DNA from 3 places in the Pectobacterium hainanensis genome. Region 2 is predicted to be linked to each of the others. Evidence: predicted binding sites of a transcription regulator. Region 2 holds the regulator's gene; each other region holds the start of a gene.
What was found. The regulator LexA, encoded in region 2, represses DNA repair genes until DNA is damaged. The targets are predictions, from matches to a motif close to TNCTGTATGTACATACAGNA.
Positions count from the first base shown of each region.

Region 1: a site for LexA is predicted at 1,476-1,495, ahead of uvrA (excinuclease ABC subunit UvrA). Genes of this name have one in related genera too.
Region 3: a site for LexA is predicted at 1,469-1,488, ahead of glnL (nitrogen regulation protein NR(II)). Genes of this name have one in related genera too.

Region 1 covers NZ_JBJYIN010000005.1:164,679-166,955, forward strand. The annotation lists gene uvrA (excinuclease ABC subunit UvrA) at 1-1,388, opposite strand, end outside; gene ssb1 (single-stranded DNA-binding protein SSB1) at 1,633-2,178, shown strand.
Region 2 covers NZ_JBJYIN010000023.1:40,136-42,412, forward strand. The annotation lists gene ACKPVM_RS18770 (pirin family protein) at 1-331, shown strand, start outside; gene zur (zinc uptake transcriptional repressor Zur) at 430-939, shown strand; gene lexA (transcriptional repressor LexA) at 1,055-1,663, opposite strand; gene ACKPVM_RS18785 (diacylglycerol kinase) at 1,773-2,138, opposite strand.
Region 3 covers NZ_JBJYIN010000010.1:11,966-14,242, reverse strand. The annotation lists gene glnA (glutamate--ammonia ligase) at 1-1,314, shown strand, start outside; gene glnL (nitrogen regulation protein NR(II)) at 1,503-2,277, shown strand, end outside.

The DNA.
Region 1 (2,277 bases), on a different contig from region 2:
ATTTCTTTCAGCACTTTTTCAGCAATTTGGGCACGTTGTCCACTGAGCTTCATATTCTGGAAGAACGTCATCGCATGTCCGATACTCATATCGGAAATCTGCGGCAGCGTTGTCTGCTCAACGAACACGTTACGTGCCTCTTCACGCAGGCGCGTCCCCCCGCAGCTGGCGCAGGAGCGGTTGCTAATAAATTTTGCCAGCTCTTCGCGCACCGCGGTGGATTCCGTTTCTTTATAACGGCGTTCCATGTTGTGCAGCACACCTTCGAACGGATGACGACGCACTGAGGTGTCACCGCGATCGTTGATGTATTTGAATTCGACGTTCTCTTTACCGGAACCGTACAGAATCACGTTCTGGACTGCTGAATTCAGGCTTTCAAACGGCGCATCAACGTCAAACTTGTAATGATCGGCCAGCGAACGCAGCATCTGAAAGTAGTAGAAATTACGACGATCCCAACCGCGTATTGCTCCTCCCGCGAGTGACAGTTCCGCATTCTGAACCACGCGAGCGGGATCGAAAAACTGTTGGACGCCCAGACCATCGCAGCTTGGGCACGCGCCAGCCGGGTTATTGAACGAAAACATACGAGGTTCCAGCTCATGCATGCTGTAACCACAGATCGGGCAGGCAAAATTCGCCGAAAATAGCAACTCTGGCTGGGTAGGATCGTCCATATTGGCGACAATAGCGCTACCACCGGAAAGTTCCAGCGCCGTCTCAAATGATTCCGCCAGACGCTGAGCCAGATCGTCACGAACTTTAAAACGATCGATGACAACTTCAATCGTGTGCTTTTTCTGTAGCTCCAGCTTGGGCGGATCAGAAAGATCGCACACTTCGCCATCGATACGGGCACGGATATAGCCTTGTGAAGCCAGGTTTTCCAGCGTTTTACTGTGTTCGCCTTTGCGATCTTTCACGATCGGCGCCAGCAGCATCAGGCGTTTACCTTCCGGCTGTGCCAGCACGTTGTCCACCATCTGGCTGACCGTCTGTGCATCCAGCGGCACATTATGCTCTGGACAGCGCGGTTCACCCACGCGTGCAAACAGCAAACGCAGATAGTCATGAATTTCAGTAATCGTCCCGACCGTGGAACGGGGATTATGCGAAGTGGATTTCTGCTCGATAGAGATAGCGGGCGATAGCCCTTCGATATGATCGACGTCCGGCTTTTCCATCAGTGACAAGAACTGACGGGCATAGGCAGAGAGGGATTCCACATAGCGCCGTTGCCCTTCGGCATACAGCGTGTCAAACGCAAGCGATGACTTACCTGAACCCGATAGGCCGGTGATAACAATGAGCTTATCGCGAGGAATTATCAGATTGATATTCTTAAGATTATGGGTACGGGCACCACGAACTTCGATCTTATCCATTCACACATTTCCCGGAATCAATGCAGTTTTTCATCATCTCACTGATGGAGACAACCGGTACGAAACGTGCAATTATGGCACAAACAAGGCTGAATGAATATACAGTGCTTGATCCATTTATTCTGCAAACGCTGCAAGCTTTCCTTTCATTACGCAAGCTATTTCGCAGGTATGCGACAAATGTGTATCATGCTAAAATCGATCGTTTAGACTGTCATAAATTGATTCATCAGGAGACACGAGCATGGCCAGCAGAGGCGTTAATAAAGTGATTCTCGTCGGGCATCTGGGGCAAGACCCAGAAGTTCGCTATATGCCGAACGGTGGTGCGGTTGCCAACATCACTCTGGCCACGTCCGATAGCTGGCGTGACAAACAAACTGGCGAGCAGAAAGAAAAAACCGAATGGCACCGTGTTGTTCTGTTCGGCAAACTGGCTGAAGTCGCAGGTGAGTATCTGCGTAAAGGTTCCCAGGTTTACATTGAAGGTGCGCTGCAAACCCGTAAATGGGCCGATCAGTCTGGCGTAGAGCGTTACACCACCGAAGTGGTTGTTAACGTCGGCGGCACCATGCAGATGTTAGGTGGACGCCAGGGTGGCGGCGCACCAGCAGGCGGTAACGCAGGTGGCGGTCAGCAACAAGGCGGTTGGGGACAACCTCAACAACCGCAGGGTGGAAACCAGTTCAGCGGAAACGCGCAACCGCAGCCGGCTCGTCCTGCGCAAAATAACGCCCCTGCGGCCAGCAATGAGCCGCCGATGGATTTCGATGACGACATTCCGTTCTAAGTTCGAAATTTTGTTTTGTAAATCAATCAATTAACTAAAATCATCGAGTTAATCATAGGCTGTTGGAATGCCTATTGCGAGCCTGACTTACCCTTATCC
Region 2 (2,277 bases):
AACGCGGGAAAACAGCTCGCTACAACGACTCACGCTCAATAAAACAGGCCATCACTTATTAGCCTCACCAGAAGGTGATCAAGGTAGTTTACAACTCCGTCAGCAAGTGTGGATCCATCATTTAGAATTGCAAGAAAATGAGCAAAAAACCATTAAGCTACAAGGCAATCAGGCCTATCTACAATCGATTAATGGTTCAATGAGCCTCTACGAATCATCGGGCCGTCAGGCGCTATGCTGTGGCGATGGAGCCTTTATCCAACAGGAAACGGTACTAAATTTAAAGGCAGAAACCGCATTACAAGCCTTGCTTATCGATTTGGTTGCCTGATATCGAGGATTTATCCAATCCGCCTCACTATCTCGGCGTTTTTCTTCAGCCATGATAAGATATGAGCTTGTTCCTCTATCCGTCAGGGTGATATGACAATGCATTCAACCACTCAGGACAACCTGCTTGCCCAGGCTGAACAGATTTGTCAGCAGCGCGGTGTTCGTCTGACGCCACAACGACTGGAAGTGTTACGCTTAATGGCGGAGCAGACTGGTGCTATCAGTGCCTATGATCTGCTCGATCTTCTGCGGATATCAGAACCTCAGGCCAAACCACCGACGGTCTATCGTGCCCTTGATTTTTTGCTGGAACAGGGATTTATTCATCGTGTTGAGTCAAACAACAGCTATGTACTTTGTCACCATATTGAAGATCATAGCCATACCTCTGCTCTCTTCATTTGCGATCGGTGTGGTCAGGTAGCCGAACGTCAAACCGAAGGTGTAGAGGAAAATCTGCGTGATTTAGCGCAACAAGCTGGCTTTACTTTACGCCACAGCGTTATTGAAGCTCATGGTCTTTGCGAAGGTTGCCAGGAAGTGGCGGCATGCAAACAGACAGATCAGTGCGATCACGACCATAGTATTCCAATCAAGAAACGCTAGCCCTGCAAGGCTATCGGGCACATTGACATGTGCCCATAAAACGTCAAAAAATGCCTCGAATCAAAACGCGCAAATACTAAAACAACCCGTTCTAGCGCGTCTCACAGCAGAAAAATCAGCTCCAGTCACCGTTACGAATAACGCCGACAGCCAAACCTTCAATCGAAAAACTCTGTTCACGTAGATCTACCACGATGGGAGAAAACGCGTCATTCTCAGCCAGCAAATGCACCACACTGCCCTGTTTTTTCAGGCGTTTTACCGTGACTTCATCTTCGATACGAGCGACGACGACCTGTCCATTATGAACATCCTGCGTCTTATGTACGGCAAGTAAATCACCATCCATAATGCCGATATCTTTCATCGACATCCCATTCACACGTAGCAAAAAATCCGCTCTGGGCTTGAACATCGAGGGATCAACCTGATAGTGACATTCTATATGCTGTTGCGCTAAGAGCGGCTCACCAGCCGCAACACGACCAATCAACGGAATACCGGTTTCGTCCTCCATCAGTAAGCGGATACCGCGAGAGGCGCCAGAGACAATTTCAATCACACCTTTACGCGCTAATGCTTTTAAATGCTCTTCAGCGGCATTCGGTGAACGAAATCCTAGCTGTTGGGCAATTTCCGCACGCGTAGGCGGCATACCGGTCTGCGCAATATGATCGCGGATCAGGTCATAGACCTGCTGCTGTCTGGCTGTTAGTACTTTCATTCCGCCCCCTGGTTGTTTATACAGTCTTTCTGTGAGTATATACAGGTCATGCTCGCTTGGGAACCAGGAGATGGGTAAACCTCAGTTTTTTATTAGTTTCTGCAAACCTTCACGCAAAATTCTGCCAGATAATGCTGATCCAGACGACAGCCGCCAATAAAATGGCCACAAATACCGCCGCAGAACCGATATCTTTTGCCCGACCAGATAACTCATGGTGCTCCATACCGATGCGATCGACGACCGCTTCAATCGCACTATTTGCTAGCTCAAACAGCATGATTAACACAACTGAGCCAATAAGCAGCAGTTTCTCAACCAGAGAGACGGGCAGCAGGCAGGCGGCAACGACGCCAACGATCGTCAGTACCGTTTCCTGACGAAAAGCGGCTTCATGTTGCCACGCTTGCTGAAGCCCCTTAAGAGAATAACCGGTCGCCTTGATAATCCGGGTCATCCCCGTTGCTTTATTCATTCATCCTCCAATTGCTAAAAATAGTATAGATACCTGATCGGCTTCGGGTTGCCAGGCAAAACATTGTCATTTTGAACGCCTCGGAATGTTGGCCCAGGACATACAGCCAACACACTCAAAACCGGAAAGATAACGAGTA
Region 3 (2,277 bases), on a different contig from region 2:
ACGATTCCGGCTCATCAAGTTAATGCTGACTTTTTTGAAGAAGGTAAAATGTTTGATGGTTCCTCGATTGGCGGCTGGAAAGGCATTAACGAATCCGACATGGTTCTGATGCCGGATACCAGCACGGCAGTTATCGACCCATTCTTTGAAGAGTCAACGCTAATCATTCGTTGCGATATTTTAGAACCAGGCACGATGCAAGGTTATGATCGCGATCCACGTTCTATTTCTAAACGTGCTGAAGATTTCCTGCGCGCCTCCGGCATTGCCGATACCGTCCTGTTCGGGCCAGAGCCAGAATTCTTCCTGTTCGATGATATCCGTTTCGGCAGCAGCATCTCTGGTTCTCACGTTGCCATTGATGATATCGAAGGTGCTTGGAACTCCAGCACGAAATACGAAGGCGGTAACAAGGGCCACCGCCCTGGCGTGAAAGGCGGCTACTTCCCTGTACCTCCGGTCGATTCCTCTCAGGACATGCGTTCAACGATGTGTCTGACCATGGAAGAAATGGGTTTAGTGGTCGAAGCGCATCACCATGAAGTTGCTACCGCAGGTCAGAACGAAGTGGCAACCCGCTTCAATACCATGACCAAAAAAGCGGACGAAATTCAGATTTACAAATATGTCGTGCACAACGTTGCTCATGCATTTGGCAAAACGGCGACCTTCATGCCAAAACCTATGTTTGGTGACAACGGCTCTGGCATGCACTGCCATATGTCTTTAGCTAAAAATGGAACCAACCTGTTCGCTGGTGACAAATACGGCGGCCTGTCTGAAACAGCGTTGTATTACATCGGCGGGGTGATTAAACATGCTAAAGCCATCAACGCCCTCGCTAACCCAACCACCAACTCTTACAAGCGTCTGGTTCCAGGGTATGAAGCACCGGTTATGTTGGCTTACTCGGCTCGCAACCGTTCTGCATCTATCCGTATTCCGGTTGTTGCCAGTGCGAAAGCGCGTCGTATCGAGGTTCGCTTCCCGGATCCGGCAGCTAACCCTTACCTGTGTTTCGCTGCATTGTTAATGGCTGGTCTGGATGGCGTGATCAACAAAATTCATCCTGGCGATGCAATGGATAAGAACCTGTACGATCTGCCGCCGGAAGAAGCCAAAGAAATTCCACAGGTGGCTGGTTCGCTGGAAGAAGCGCTGAATGCATTGGATGCGGATCGTGAATTCCTGACCCGTGGCGGTGTATTCACTGATGATACCATTGATGCTTACATCGAACTGCGTAAATCAGAGAATGACCGTGTTCGCATGACGCCACACCCGGTTGAGTTCGAACTGTACTACAGTGTGTAATGATATCTGCTTCGATAAGGTTAGGTGTGCTGATACCCAACCTTGATCGATGATTAACAGAATGCTAAGACGTTTTTGGTTTTGTTTTTGTTGCCGTGGAAACTTTTCAGCCCATCTTATGATGGGCTTTTTTCTCCACGGGTGTTGAAGTTACTACTGTGCGCTCATAGAGTGCGGGAGTCTGCGTTATGGCAACAGGCACGCTGCCCGATGCTGGGCAGATCCTCAATTCTTTAATAAACAGCATATTATTGCTGGATAACCATCTGGCGATTCATTACTCCAATCCAGCAGCACAACAATTATTGGCACAAAGCTCACGTAAATTATCAGGTACGCCTTTACCTGACCTGCTGGGATATTTTTCTCTGAATATAGACTTAATGCGCGAAAGTCTGGATTCAGGGCAAGGTTTTACAGACAACGAAGTGACCATCGTCGTCGATGGTAAAGCGCATATTATGTCTCTCACGGCACAACGCGTGCAGGATGACTTTATTCTGCTGGAAATGGCGCCAATGGATAACCAACGCCGCCTCAGCCAGGAACAGCTTCAACAAGCTCAACAACAGGCAGCCCGGGATTTAGTCAGGGGATTAGCACACGAGATAAAAAACCCACTGGGTGGATTACGAGGGGCAGCACAACTGCTTTCCAAAGCACTCCCCGACCCGGCACTAACCGAATATACCAAAGTGATCATTGAGCAGGCGGACCGCTTGCGTAATTTGGTCGATCGTCTACTCGGCCCGCAGCAGCCCGGTCTACACGTTACACAGAGCATTCATCAGGTTGCCGAACGTGTTTGTCAGCTCGTGTCGCTGGAAAAACCAGATAATGTGACGCTGGTGAAAGATTATGATCCCAGCCTGCCAGAGTTGATCCACGACCCCGATCAGGTTGAGCAAGTGCTACTAAATATTACCCGTAATGCGCTACAGGCTCTGGGTCAGGAAGGCGGCA